2 regions of the Psychrobacter sp. CX10 genome follow, and region 2 is predicted to be linked to the other one. Evidence: riboswitches for the same ligand, from Rfam matches in the RefSeq annotation. Region 2 holds a riboswitch; the other holds the start of a gene.
The links. A riboswitch is a leader RNA that binds a small molecule or an ion and turns the genes downstream of it on or off. The one in region 2 is predicted to bind thiamine pyrophosphate.
Positions count from the first base shown of each region.

Region 1 (7,644 bases), 1.2 Mb from region 2:
GGTTGATCCGTTTGTGCGCGCAAAAAAGCAGCATCGTCAACAAATACTGGCTGCTTGCGACTCACTGCACCAACTACAGAAGGTACGCTGGCCTCATAACGGTCACGAATTTTGACGGTTTCGCGCTTTTCAAAATCAACGCCATCTAAGTGCTCTATAAAAGTGGTAACAAAATGCTGGCGAGTCTGTTCACCATCGCTGACGATATCAATGCCTGCATTTGCTTGTTCTTGCAATGAAATCCGCAGTGCGTCTTGCTTAGCCTCAATAAGTGTATCGCCTTCTAGTTTCCAAGGTGACCATAATTTCTCTGGTTCTGCTAACCAGGATGGTTTTGGTAAGCTGCCCGCAGTTGAGGTTGGGAGTAATAGTGTCATGGTAATCAATTTCTCTTATCTAATTTGTTTTATTACATCTATAGTATTTAAGTGTTTTGTACGCAAGTTATCGCTTGTTGATTAGGCAACGTTTTTATTGTGCGTTTCATTTTTGGCAGGTTTACTATTAGCACTATTAAGGGCATCTTTGCGCGCCGCCCATTCATTAAGGATGTTTTCATAAGGTTTAATGAATGTCTCTTCCGTAAATTTACCTTGTTTGACGGCCATTTGACTACGCTCTTCACGGTCATAGACAATTTGGGTCAGCGAATAATCTTGATAATCTAAGCTTGGCTGATAGACATGACCTGCCGCTGAGTTGGCATTATAAATCTCAGGGCGATAAATCTTTTGGAAGGTCTCCATGGTGCTAATGGCACTGATGAGTTCTATGTCAGTATAGTCGCCCAATAAATCGCCTGAGAAATAAAATGCCAACGGTGCCACACTGCCTCTAGGCTTAAAGTAGCGTACTCTGAGCCCCATCTTATGGAAATAATCATCAGTCAGTGAGTATTCATCTTGTCTGTATTCCACTCCTAATACAGGATGCTGGTTGTTCGTGCGATGATAGGTTTTGCTGGTCGATACACTTAAGCAAATAACAGGCTGTTTATTAAAATTAGCTTTGTATGCTTCTGAATCTAATAAATGTTTGAACAGTTTGCCATGTAACTTCCCAAAGCTCTCTGGTGGTGGCGTAGATGGGTTTTTATCAAAGTGATTGAGTAACACCACGCTAAAGTCGTAATCGCGTACATACGACGAGAAGCTGTTGCCGACGATACCAGCAATTCGTTTATTCTCTTTGTGGTCAACCACTGTTGTTTGGAGCATCTCAATCGCAGGGAAGGTGTTGCCATTACCTTCGACATCTAAATCTGCTGAGATAATATCGACTTCAACAGAGTAGCGATCAGCAGTCGGGTTGTCCCAATTTGCTAATGCGTTAAAGCGGTTATTAATCATCGTTAGTGTTTTACGTAAGTTTTCTTCACGGCTTTCACCGCGCGCTAAATTTGCAAAGTTTGTGGTCAGACGAGTACTGTCTGCTGGCTTATAGTTCTCATCGAAGCGAATCTTTGAAATGGAATATGTAAACTGCTTGCTCATCGGATTATCCTCAACATTTATTTTTAAATCAAACCAAAAGTCTGTATGTGATGAATCATACTCAAGCTTTGATGCGAATAAAAACGATACTATTTAAACATAAGATGAATATAATTCACTTTTATCAAATGATAGTGGTCGAGGATGCTGATAGTAGATGAGGCATAGTAAATAAACAATAGCTAAAAAGTCGATATAAGTTAGTGCATTAAATAAATTTATTCTTAATTTTTAGATATTAGCTATTGAAGTAACTCGCTATCAAAACGAAAGATAATCAATAATATAAAGTATGCTCAAAATTTTATAAAACGCATATAATGAATTTAATTCACTATTATATTAGAAATTGTCAGTGTTTTGAGAAGTGTAAAAAGTAGTTTATTTAAAACTTGATACTGCTATTAGTACTTTAATTAGAGGTGAATTTCTTATTTTAGGACAGCCCTTTAATTTTTAACGTCAAAAAAAGTCGCCATTTAGGCGACTTATTGTAAACTTATAGGTTAAATATAAATCACTAATTAGCTTTAGTTACTGCTTTAAAGTGTGCTACTTGGTTGTCATTGGTGACTACCAGCACTGGGTTATTATTACCCGCTTTGCTCAAGGTATATTTACCCATAACAGACGCCACGGCAGCTGAGTCGAATTTAGCTTCAGCAGTTGGACAAGCTTTCATCGTACTCATCATCGCCCCTAATTTAACTTGACCATCTACTATGGTATAGGGTGCTGATATGGTGTTACAGGTATTCATCAGATTAACCATGTTCGTACCCTCAATAGTATTAAAGCTTAAGGTTAAGGGTTTATTTAGGTTCATAAACAAGGCGTTAACTGATTGTCCGTTAGCATCTTTTGCATCTATCAATCGCCAATTATTAGCTTGCAATGCTTGATTGGTAATTTGATAAGTGTTTATCGTCGGTTTGACATCGTTATGAGTCATACCAGTTGTGTTTTGACACCCTGTAGCCAAAATAGCGATGGCAACTGCACCAGAAATTCCTAAAGCATTTAAAGTTTTCATAAATTCCTTCCTATTTAAAGATTTCAAATTAAAAAAATAATTATTTAAAAAAGCAATAACTTAAAATAGCAATAACATGACGATTATCTCAAAGCATAATTCCCTCAACAAGGCGTAGTAACCATTCAAGTACTTTATAACAGCGATTGTTACGAATATACTCTCAGTAAATAAAAGCGTATTAATTCATGATTAGATTTTATTATAATGTTACCTTGTATTATTAATAAGGTAGGCGCCCTTATTCAACATACCTTAAACAATCTAATAACGGAATTAGTTTCTGGTGTATGTTAACTTTAAGACAAAATTTTAAGCATCATCTAATTGCCAATATAAATTCATAAACTGCAATAGGAAAAAAATAATGAGCTATCAACAACAGCTAGATCGTATTAGAAATGACGAAGGCTTTATCGCTGCCTTAGATCAAAGCGGTGGTAGTACGCCCAAGGCACTACGCATGTATGGCGTAGAAGAAAGCGAATATGAAAATGATGATGAAATGTTCACTAAAGTTCATGAGATGCGTACCCGCATCATGACTTGTGACTGCTTTGACAGTGGCCGCGTATTAGGTGCTATCTTGTTCGAAGATACTATGGATCGTGAAGTAAATGGTAAGCCAACTGCTAATTACCTTTGGGAAGATAAAAACATTGTTCCTTTCTTGAAGGTAGATAAAGGTCTGGCAGAGCAAATGGATGGTGTTCAAGTCATGAAGCCAATGCCAAACTTAAATGCATTACTACAAAAGGCTAAAAACTATCCTATATTTGGTACTAAAATGCGTTCTGTAATCCATGAGGCGGCACAGCACGGTATCGAAAAAGTAGTACAGCAGCAGTTCGATGTGGCTAAGCAGATTTTATCTGAAGGTTTTATGCCGATCGTAGAGCCTGAGGTAAATATTGAAAGTAAAGAAAAGCACGAATCTGAAGTACTGTTAAAAGACGAGATTTTACGTAATCTTGATCGTTTAGATGATGATCATCAAGTAATGTTAAAGCTCACCCTTCCTGAAGAGTCAGGGTTTTATAAAGAACTTATTGATCATCCAAAAGTGTTAAAAGTAGTGGCTCTATCGGGCGGCTATAGCCGTGATGAGTCGTGTGAGCGTTTGAAACAAAATCCAGGTATGATCGCCAGCTTCTCGCGTGCATTTACTGAGGGCTTATCTAAAAACCAGACTGACGAAGAGTTCTCAGCGACCATTGATGCATCAATCGATAAAATCTATACCGCTTCAAAGGTATAACTTAAGATCAGCTTATTTTAGATTGATTCAAATACATTTTAGTAAATTTCTAAACTTCATGTATATGAATGTAATAGAAAAAGCTTGAACCTTTATACAAGGTTCAAGCTTTTTTTGTGCGTAGCAATTGAGAGGACTAAACCTCCTTATAAAGCTTACGCCCCTCAGAGTTATACTTCTCACTCATTTCTTGCATACCCTTTTGCACCTCATCAAAGCTGGCTTCTCCCACTTTACCGACAAGCTCTGTATCTACTTCTTTAATTAAATGAATGTCATCGCTTAATTCACCTGAACTAGGCGTAATGGCAACCTCACTATTAGGTAGGTCTAAACCAGCGGCATACTCACGCACATTTTGAGTGATTTTCATGGAGCAGAATTTAGGCCCACACATAGAGCAAAAATGAGCAGATTTATGCGCATCTTTTGGTAGGGTTTCATCGTGGAATTCACGAGCAGTATCTGGGTCTAATGCAAGATTAAATTGATCGTCCCAGCGGAACTCAAATCGCGCTTTTGACAGCGCATTATCACGTGCCTGCGCGCCAGGATGACCTTTGGCAAGGTCGGCAGCATGGGCAGCAATCTTATAAGTGATGATACCGTCTTTGACATCCTTTTTATTCGGTAAGCCCAGATGCTCTTTTGGGGTCACATAACACAGCATTGCCGTACCGAACCACCCAATCATCGCAGCGCCGATAGCACTAGTGATATGGTCGTAACCGGGGGCAATATCGGTAGTCAATGGACCAAGCGTGTAAAAAGGCGCTTCGTGGCACATCTCAAGTTGTAGATCCATGTTTTCCTTAATACGGTTCATGGCAACGTGACCCGGCCCTTCAATCATCACTTGAACGTCGTGTTTCCACGCCACTTGAGTCAACTCGCCAAGTGTCTGTAGCTCGCCAAACTGAGCTTCATCATTGGCATCTTGGATACAACCAGGGCGCAAACCATCGCCTAAGCTAAACGCCACATCATACTGTTTCATGATTTCACAGATATCTTCGAAGTGGGTATATAAGAAGCTTTCTTTATGATGTGCTAGACACCACTGTGCCATGATAGACCCACCACGTGAGACGATACCGGTTAAGCGCTTAGCCGTTAAAGGCACATAACGCAGTAACACGCCCGCATGGATCGTAAAGTAGTCCACGCCCTGTTCAGCTTGTTCGATTAACGTATCACGGAATATTTCCCAAGTTAAATCTTCAGCCACGCCGTCCACTTTTTCAAGCGCCTGATAAATAGGGACTGTACCGATAGGCACAGGGGAGTTACGGATTATCCATTCACGGGTTTCGTGGATGTTTTTACCCGTAGATAAATCCATGATGGTGTCCGCCCCCCAGCGTGTGGCCCACGTCATTTTGGAGACTTCCTCATCAATGTTTGAGCCGAGTGCTGAGTTACCAATGTTGGCGTTAATCTTCACTAAGAAATTACGCCCAATGATCATCGGCTCTGACTCAGGGTGGTTGATGTTGTTCGGAATAATGGCACGACCAGCTGCCACTTCATCACGCACAAACTCTGGCGTGATAATCTTAGGCGTATTGGCACCAAAGCTATCCCCATCATGTTGACGCATGTCGGTTAACTTATGCTGCATTTGGGTTTCACGAATAGCAATATATTCCATTTCAGGGGTGATTATACCGCGGCGTGCATAATGCATTTGAGTGACATTGCCCGCCTTACCATTGATAGTCTTCGCACGGCGCGGCTTATCAATATGGGCAAAACGAATATTGGCAGTTTTGATATCACGGGCGCGCTCTTTGCCATAGTTACTAGACAAACCTGCTAGGCGTTCGGTATCGACTCGCTCTTCAATCCATTTGTCACGTAGCTTTGGCAAGCCTTTGGTCAGATCAATATCAACATTGGGATCGGTATAGCAGCCAGAGGTGTCATAAACATAAAAAGGCGGATTTTTTTCACTACTTTCAAGGCCAAAGCCACCGGTAGGGGTGTCGATCAGGGTGATTTCACGCATGGGAACTTGGATGTCAGGGCGAGAGCCTTCGATATAGACTTTTTTTGATGCGGGCAGGCTACGGGTTAAATCGCGGGCTTCTTCATCAAAAAGTTTGTCTTTCGTATTACGGTGGGCAGGGGTTTTTATAAAATTTTCTGCATTATTCATGGAACTGTCCTTTTTTACAAATGCCGTATGGCAACTGTCAACACTGGTTTTAGCATCAAAGCTAAAACCGAAAGTAAAAAAGACTCAGTGAGTGCAGAGACTGCCTATTAGAACAGCTCAAACCCTATTCATTATTAACAGACCTTAGATGAAGTAAATTCAGTTTTAAGGCAATACCTATTTTTAGTTAATTATAGTGACGTTTTTACCTAGTCAGACTTAGCGATTAAAACAAAGGCTAAGCGATAACAAAGTAAGCGCATAACTATAAAATAAGTAGTTTTAATAACCGGCTATTTATTACTCAATTATAATTGAAATCAAAATATAGCTTAAAAAGCTAGAATGATTGAAAAGTCGGTAATGTACTATGTCGTTAAATAATATATAGGGGAGTTGCAATGACTTTCCTACGGCGGTATTAACCGCATCAGGTTCAACGGGTGATGTCTCAGCAAACGCTTGATTGTCATTCCTAATGGTCAATGGCCATTATTAGTAACAACAGGTCTGCACCCCGAGTCTACAATTATTGATATGGCTATCTTATCAAACTTTGATATCAATAACAGGGTCAATTAAAAATCTAATAACAGCACCATTTAAGACAATAAAAAAGCGCCAACTAAGTTGGCGCTTTATCGAATTGATGCATGGTGAATAAATGCAAAACTTACTGTCTGCGATATTTGCCATCGCCTTTACTAATAACTTCAACATCTACTTTACATAAGTTGCAGCTAAGCGCTTGATTCGCTTTTTTTGATAAGTCGATAACACGGCCAGGCGTAAATGGGCCACGATCATTGATTTTAACCACGACAGACTTGTTGTTCTTAAGGTTAGTTACTTTAACTTTTGAGCCAAAAGGTAGCGATTTATGGGCCGCAGTCATAGCGTACATATTATATATAGCACCTGATGCCGTTCTTTTGCCGTGGAAACCTGGTCCATACCAAGATGCCATGCCTGCTTGAGCGGGCACTGCTAACAACATAGTCAACAGAAGCGTAAAGGGCATAAAAAGTTTTTTCATAGGTCATACCTGTAATAATTTTAATGATTGGAACTATTCGCAAACTAGGTGTCACAAACGAGGTGTCATAAACTGAATGTCACAAATTTCGTGAATACAACTATATGAGGCATATTTGCCGAGTTGCAACAATTAAAAAAACTTGCAGTACCAAATTAATGTGCACGAATTATACAGGTGTTAGGTATTAAATATATTTCTAAAGCGTTAACTAAATGTAAAGAAAGCTTACAGTATAGGGAATTATCTATATTTAAAGGTTTTCGTATATTACTTAATTTCATCGTACCTATTTAATGAAGTCTTAATGAAGTTTTTCCAAACTAAAAAGCACATAAAACTGTCCTTTAACTGGCTATGCTAATGAGACTATTGGATTAACATATTTATACAAAAATTAAATATTTCATCAAACTGTCATATTTGAAGCGCAAAATAGCATCATTCCAATAACGAAGTCGACATTATAACAACCGTCAACTTCCTAATCTTAATATTTGATAGCTATAACTCATAACTCTTTAGGAGAGACCATGCGCCATTCATTATTAGCTGTAGCAGTTGCCAGTATTTTAAGTTTAACTGCTTGCGATACAAAAACAGAAGACACTGCTACAACCACAGATGACACCGCAGCAACAGCACCTGTAACTGGTGAAGCTCCAG
Region 1 covers NZ_CM177736.1:2,540,642-2,548,285, reverse strand. Annotated here, with positions in the region: gene AC21OH_RS10290 (methionine synthase) at 1-377, opposite strand, end outside; gene AC21OH_RS10285 (DUF1852 domain-containing protein) at 459-1,493, opposite strand; gene AC21OH_RS10280 (META domain-containing protein) at 2,014-2,526, opposite strand; gene AC21OH_RS10275 (fructose bisphosphate aldolase) at 2,894-3,784, shown strand; gene thiC (phosphomethylpyrimidine synthase ThiC) at 3,921-5,942, opposite strand; TPP riboswitch at 6,333-6,472, opposite strand; gene AC21OH_RS10265 (septal ring lytic transglycosylase RlpA family protein) at 6,616-6,978, opposite strand; gene pstS (phosphate ABC transporter substrate-binding protein PstS) at 7,512-7,644, shown strand, end outside.
Region 1: linked by a shared signal. The riboswitch ahead of thiC (phosphomethylpyrimidine synthase ThiC) and the one ahead of thiM (hydroxyethylthiazole kinase) in region 2 are both predicted to bind thiamine pyrophosphate.

Region 2 (7,644 bases):
TAAAGTTGTTATGACAGATAATGTGTTGTTTTCAAGCCGAAATGCTTATGCAAATTCTGATACTATTAGCGCTCCGATTAAACTTGAAGCGCAGAAACTTATTGGTGATTTGATTAGCAAGCAGGTATATAGTGATACGCCTATTCAGGTTGTTCAAGCTAATAACAGTTTTAAAGCTGCCGACTTTTCTGCAAACTTGCAAACAGGAGAGTATGATTTTTCTATAGTTGCAGTCACATTCATGCCCCCAAAACGTAAAGATGTTCCTTTATTTTAATAACGCCTTGTATGCTATTGCACAGTAACTAATTGATGAGACTTTTGTATCATTTAAAATCACTAATGAGTAACTAATCTTACCTCTTACAATACTAAAAGTTTTAAGGTAAATATATTAAACTCAAAAACACTAAAGTTAATAAACGGCCTTACCTCATAATCAAAAATGAAATAATTGATATAACATTGGGAAATAAATAGTGAATAAACGCTCTAATTGCATAGCACCGACTTGGTCATTTAATTTGATAAGTGCGGTTAAAATGACAGCTATTATTTCGACGACTATGATGGCGTCTATGACTGTCAACGCTTTACCTTCTGATGCTAATCAGCCCATACGATTACTCGCAGACAAAGCAACTTACAGTGAGCGTACTGGCGTAACCTCTTATTATGGCGACGTGACGATAACCCAAGGCACACTTAAACTTTCAGCTGATAAAATAGTGGTTAATTTATCGGGGTCACGCAGTATTCAGTCCGCAGTTGCTACAGGTCGTCCTGCTACTATGCAGCAAGTAGTGACTCAAGAAAAGGGTCTAGCGAAAGGCCAAGCAAATCGTATCGATTACAATGCTCAAACTGGGATTGTAACACTCACCGGTAATGCTAAGTTGTCACAAAATGGCGCAAGCTTTTCTGGTAATGAGATTCGCTATAGTTTGAAGCTTGGTGATGTTGAAGCAACTGCTGGCGGCAGTCAGCGAGTTGAGCTTATTTTCCCGCCTAGTGAGAGTACCAATCGTAGAGGAATTAGATAACTCATGCACAATAAGCCTACGTCTGCACATATAGAACATATTGATAGTAATGAGCTATCAAACACACAAACATCTGATAAATCTGTATTAACCATGCGCAATCTTGCAAAACGCTATGGTAAGCGCTGGGTCGTAAAAGATGTGTCATTTAGTGTAGAGCAAGGTCAAGTTGTTGGGCTGTTAGGACCTAACGGTGCAGGAAAAACAACCAGTTTTTATATGGTTGTTGGTCTTGTGAATATGGACAAAGGCACGGTCAAACTCGGCAACAACGATTTGTCTAAATACGCCATGCATGAACGTGCACGTGCTGGTATTGGATATCTTCCTCAGGAAGCATCCATTTTTAGAAAGCTCAGTGTACAAGATAACATTCTAGCTATTTTGCAAACGCGCAAAGATTTAACTAAAGAGGCCCAGCAAGCAGAACTTGAAAAACTTATTGCAGATTTTAATCTGGGTCATGTTCGTCATTCTTTGGGTATGAGTGTATCAGGTGGCGAACGAAGACGTTGTGAGATAGCCCGTGCTCTGGCGGCCAATCCAAAGTTTATTTTACTAGATGAGCCATTTGCGGGTGTGGACCCAATTTCTGTCAGTGATATTAAAGAGGTTATCATCACTTTAAAAGAGCGGGGTATTGGCGTGCTCATAACTGATCATAATGTTCGCGAGACGCTTGCTATTTGTGAATCCGCTTATATTGTTAGTGAAGGTCAGATTATTGCAAATGGCACACCCGCTGAGGTGTTAAGCAACGATCTGGTCAAAGAAGTCTATTTAGGTAAAGATTTCCAAGCTATGATTTAATAATTTAGATGATTTGATAGTCTAATATTACCTAATTATTTCGTCATTTTGTGACGTGTATTCTCATTTTATTATTCTAACTACTTCACTCTTAACCAACACAGCTGGCATTTTTGTCGGCTATTTTTGACTAAATTCAATTCGTTTCAATTTACAATCTACAGTCTAAGCTGCAAGCTGCAGGCTTCAAACTCTCAATACGAGTTATTAAAAAAATATCTATCAAAGTTACTGTTATCAACCAAGGTTAATTCATGGCGAAATCCAAAACAAGTTATGTGTGTCAAAACTGTGGAGCTTATTTCGGTAAATGGTCGGGTCAATGCTCAGATTGTGGCGAATGGAATACCTTAGTGGAAGCCCCTAATGTGAGTATGCCGCATCATAAGACGCCTAGTAAATCATCAAAGCCCTCATATACAGGAGCGCCTGCAAGAGATGGGTCCACGATAGCAGCAGAACGGAGTAACTATTCAGGTTCACAAAGTGGGGTCGTGACACTCAATTCAATTAACGTCACCTTCGATACCAGGTTACCTACAGGTATTAGCGAGTTTAACCGTGTTTTGGGCGGCGGATTGGTAGCAGGGTCTGTCGTCTTAATTGGCGGTGATCCTGGGATTGGTAAATCAACAATATTATTACAAACAGCAGCTTACATGGCTGACCCTGAATCACTATCAGGTAGTGCGCTATACGTGACCGGTGAGGAGTCGTTATCTCAAGTTGCAATGCGCGCTCAACGTCTTGGTTTACCAGCCACTCATTTAAAGGTGATGACTGAAACAAATGTAGAAACAATTTGTGCAGCGTTGACTCAAGAACAACCCGCGGTAGCAATCATTGATTCTATACAAACGATTTATACCGATGCGATCAATTCGGCTCCAGGTGGGGTAAGCCAAATACGTGAGTCTGCTGCCATGCTAACCCGCTATGCTAAACAAACAGGTACGGCGTTATTTCTAGTGGGGCATGTGACTAAAGAAGGTACGCTGGCAGGCCCACGCGTACTTGAGCACATGGTAGATACGGTACTGTATTTTGAAGGCCAGTCCGATTCAAGATTTAGAATGATTAGAGCGGTCAAAAATCGATTTGGAGCGGTTAATGAGCTCGGTATTTTCGGTATGACTGATACGGGTCTAAAAGAGGTGGCAAACCCTTCGGCAATATTTTTAAGCCGCTATGAAAAGCCCATTTCAGGTTCTGTTGTTATGGTAAGCCGTGAAGGTACGCGGCCTTTATTGGTCGAGGTACAAGCCTTAGTAGATGACTCGGCAGGACAGCCTAGACGAATGGCGCTTGGATTGGATCAGCAGCGGCTGGCAATGCTATTGGCGGTTATGCATCGTCACGGCGGTATTCATACCAGCGGTCAAGATGTCTATGTCAATGTCGTGGGCGGGGTTAAGGTGATGGAGACAGGTTCAGATTTGGCAGTATTACTGGCTTGTGCTTCTAGTATTAAAGAAAAACCTTTACCCTCGTCATTAGCTGTGTTTGGAGAGGTAGGGCTCTCTGGAGAGATACGTCCTGTACCAAATGGTCAAGAAAGGCTTAAAGAAGCAATGAAGCACGGTTTTAAACATGCCATAGTGCCCAAAGCAAATGCGCCAAAGGATTTGATGGGACAATTCAAAGATATAAATGTGATTACAGCCGATAGGTTAGATGATGCCATAGACCGGGCTTTTGAAATAAACTAATACGGCCGCTTAGGTCATCAATTAGATCGACGTTAATAATATTTATAAAAATGATGAACGGGCCCCTGACCACGGCCTACCTTTAATTTTGAGGCATTCTGTAGAGCGCCTGTTAAATAGTCTTTTGCTTTATCACATGCTGTATTTAACGTATCGCCTTGACCCCAAAAAGTTGCGATAGCTGCTGAGAGGGTGCAGCCTGTACCGTGACTATTCTTAGTAGAAATACGCGGACTCTCATACCAATAAAACTCTCCGTCACAAACTAACAAATCTGGAGAGCTGTCCATTGTCAGATGGCCACCTTTTAAAAAAGTAGGTACCGCAAAACTTTTAGCCTGCTGAATCATATCTTCGCGATTCTGGGCTTCTGACATATTCAGTAAATAAGCAGATTCGGGTAAATTAGGTGTCATTAAACCTACGTTCGGAATCAATAGCTCTCGCATAGCCTGAACCGCATCAGATTCTAATAATCTATCGCCACTTTTTGCAACCATAACAGGATCAAGTACCACCTTTTTTGGTTGGTATTTGTTTAGCGCATCAACAACGCAGCGAATAACCTCGGAGTTGCCTAACATGCCTATCTTAACAGCATCGACTCGCACATCATCAAATACTGAATTGAGCTGCGCTTGTATCATATCAATGGGTAATATTTGTACCTTTTGAACGCCTTGAGTATTTTGAGCTACCACACCCGTGATGACACTCATTGCATAACCCCCATTCGCGCTTATGGCTTTAATATCTGATTGAATGCCCGCTCCGCCTGTACAATCGGTGCCTGCAATCGTTAATATATTAGATATCATTTTATTATCCTTAAAGACGATATGTAGTTATCAGAAATTTTTAAAGCGTGTTAGGTACTAGCGTCTAAGGTACTTTACTTAGGTACCATGTGTAGGTAACTTGTTCAAACATCTTACTTTGCTATCAGCAGTCCCAATTAATCAATTCTGTACAGCCCATAGTAAGTTTTTAGAGATTTATTAAATCATAAGCCGCTTGTTTAGGGTTGTGCGCAGCGCAAATGGCCGACACGACTGCAATACCATCACAACTGGTATTATAAATCTCCTTTGCATTGTTCAAATTTATACCACCGATTGCCACCGTAGGCAGTTTACTAGCTTGAGCGAGTGTATCGATACCTTGTACACTTAAGGGTTGGGCGTGATTTTTTTTAGTTTTGGTGGGATATACCGGACCAATACCAAAATAATCTAAATCATCAAGAAAATAAGTCTGGGCTTCTTGGCATTCTTCTAAGTTTCCTATAGACAGACCTATTAATGCCTGTGGTCCTAAGATACGACGGGCTTCTTTAACATTCATATCCCCCTGACCAATATGCACGCCATTAAGTTTTGCTTTATACGCTATATGAACCCGATCATTTAGTATTAATGGTACTCGGCCATCTATGGCTTTCTTAAGCTCGCAAGCAGTATGATATAAGTCGTCATCACAAGCTTGTTTGTCACGCAGTTGTACCATTGTGGCACCGCCTTCAATTGCTGCACACACGGTGTCGATAAGCCCTCGTTTTGCACACATACTAGGATCAGTGACCAAGTATAATCGTAAAGCAGAAGCTATCTTTTGTTGAGCAACCAGAGTCATCATCGTCCTCCCTAATCTTTAATACTTATAATTATCAATACATAGCGTTTAAACTGCTATAAATCATTAGCTATAGTCAAAGAACTTTAAAGTAGTCACAAGGCAACCGAGTGCAAGTACTACTGGAGTAGGCTTAACGATGTTAACACCGTGACTCTTTATAAGTTCCCCGACTATATTAAACCCCACTCTCAACTTATTAAACTGCCTAGTAGGCTTGTGCTTTTAGCCCAGAAAATCTCAAATTTTTTATTCATATTGCTGTGCTAAAGCCATAGCTTACGTCAAGAGTTGAGAGTGTGGTCTATCAAATAATAAACTATGTATCAAATAATGATGCGCTAACCTTTGAGTCTCTAGCAAGTTGTAAGGCATCTAGGTTATGGAGGGCATCTAAAAATTCAACATAAAAGCTACCTGGACCATTGCTAGTTTTGGCTGCAAGTTCGCCAGCTAGACCATAGAAGCAAAGAGCGACGGCAGCAGCTTCACCTTTGTGCTCAGTATTTGAAGCAACAATACCTGCTATAAGTGCAGATAAAGCACAGCCTATAGCGGTGACTTTTGTCATCATAAGATCGCCATTTTCTATAGACCAGCAGTGCTTACCATCAGTAACCCAATCAGTTTCTCCGGTTACTATGACAACGGATGCATGTTCTAATAAACTGGCAGCGGCACGCTTTGCTGATTGAACACTATCTCCACTATCTGCGCCTTTACTAGAGCTACTCATTCCCGCTAAGGCTAAGATTTCTGATGCGTTTCCGCGTATTACGTCGGGTTTGAACTTTAATAGCTGCTTGCAAGCAAAAAGACGAAAGGACGTAGCGCCTACTGCAACTGGATCTAAAACCCAAGGTATATTATTGTCGTGAGCAGATTGTGCTGTGGCAAGCATACTCTCTAAGCTTTGTGAGCAAAGCGTGCCGATATTGAGGGCTAATGCATGGGATATTTTGACAAAATCAGGAGCTTCTTCAATAGCTATTACCATAGCAGGAGATGCACCACTGGCTAATAAAACATTAGCAACCGTATGGTTAGCAACATCATTGGTAATATTATGAACTAATGGAGAATGTTTTTTGAAATTAGTAAAGTGAGATTGGATAGATTTAGATTGCATATTTCCCTCTAAAGAAAAAGAGGGCGAAAGAAAACACACAGAGTACCGCAGCAGTTTAATTAAATGCCATAATTAAAAAATTAATTTAAATTACAAATAAGCTTTGCAGTACTGCTATACACTCCCTACGCCAGTATAATCTGGATCAGGTTCAAAGGGTACGTCTCAGCCAATAGATGGCGCCCCTGTGACTAACATTGATCAATTGAGTTTATATCATAGCGAAACTGATTAAGTTTAACAAGCCAGTGCGGTTTATTACCGGTATAACAAATCGTTTTTAAAAAGTTTAGGACATAAAAAAAGACTTACCTAGGTAAGTCTTAAGATTATTAAAAATAGGCTTTGAATTTATATAATATATGAATCAAGATCTATCCTAAAACTATAATAAATAATTAACATAGTTTTAGTTTATATATAGGTTATGGATTATTGACACGTTCGATAACAACATTAGCAGTACCACGATTAACTAAGCCAATCTTTTTAGCTGCGCCGTAAGAGAGGTCTAAAACACGATTACCATGGAAGGGACCACGGTCATTTACTTTAACAACAACACTGCGGCCATTGTGCTTATTAGTTACTTTTAGATAAGTATTAAAGGGTAAAGATCGGTGTGCAGCGGTCAAAGAGTTCATATTAAAACGTTCGCCACTAGCCGTTTTTCTTCCATGAAATTTGCCGCCGTACCAAGATGCACGACCGTTTTGTTTAAAGTTATTGACTGAGTTTGATGCAACTAACGTTAAATGAGATAAAACATCATCATTATTGTTAGAGGCATTGACCGTTCTAGATTTAATTAAGCTGCTATTATTAGCTAATGATGTAGGTTCAAAGGACGCTTGGAATAATGAGGGTGATTGTTGTTGGTGTGCTAATTGGCTTAGTACCATATCAATATTATTAGAGTCTTTGGCTCCACCAACTTGATTATAGTCAGTGGCATGAACTAAAGAGGTTGCACCGATCATACATGCAAAACCACATAGTGCAGATGAAATCTTCATCATAATTGCCTCATAAATATCTATTGAATAATAATTCAAACTCGAGAAACTATGCATTCTTTAATAAATATTGCGCATAGACAAGTTAAAATGGTGTTTTAGTATTAGTTATATAAAGTACGACTTTATTATCACTATTAAATGTTTCATTGTTGACGTTTTGTAACTTAACATTAAATAAGTATGTTTTACAAGTGACTAAACAGTTTATTTTATAAATAAGTTGGTTTACATTTTTCTATACAATAATTATCTATATATATTATTATTCGAATAATTAATTCAATATGTTTATTTAGGCGCTA
Region 2 covers NZ_CM177736.1:599,102-606,745, forward strand. Annotated here, with positions in the region: gene lptC (LPS export ABC transporter periplasmic protein LptC) at 1-277, shown strand, start outside; gene lptA (lipopolysaccharide transport periplasmic protein LptA) at 543-1,043, shown strand; gene lptB (LPS export ABC transporter ATP-binding protein) at 1,137-1,853, shown strand; gene radA (DNA repair protein RadA) at 2,108-3,562, shown strand; gene thiD (bifunctional hydroxymethylpyrimidine kinase/phosphomethylpyrimidine kinase) at 3,595-4,380, opposite strand; gene thiE (thiamine phosphate synthase) at 4,550-5,197, opposite strand; gene thiM (hydroxyethylthiazole kinase) at 5,514-6,323, opposite strand; TPP riboswitch at 6,429-6,520, opposite strand; gene AC21OH_RS02500 (septal ring lytic transglycosylase RlpA family protein) at 6,749-7,342, opposite strand.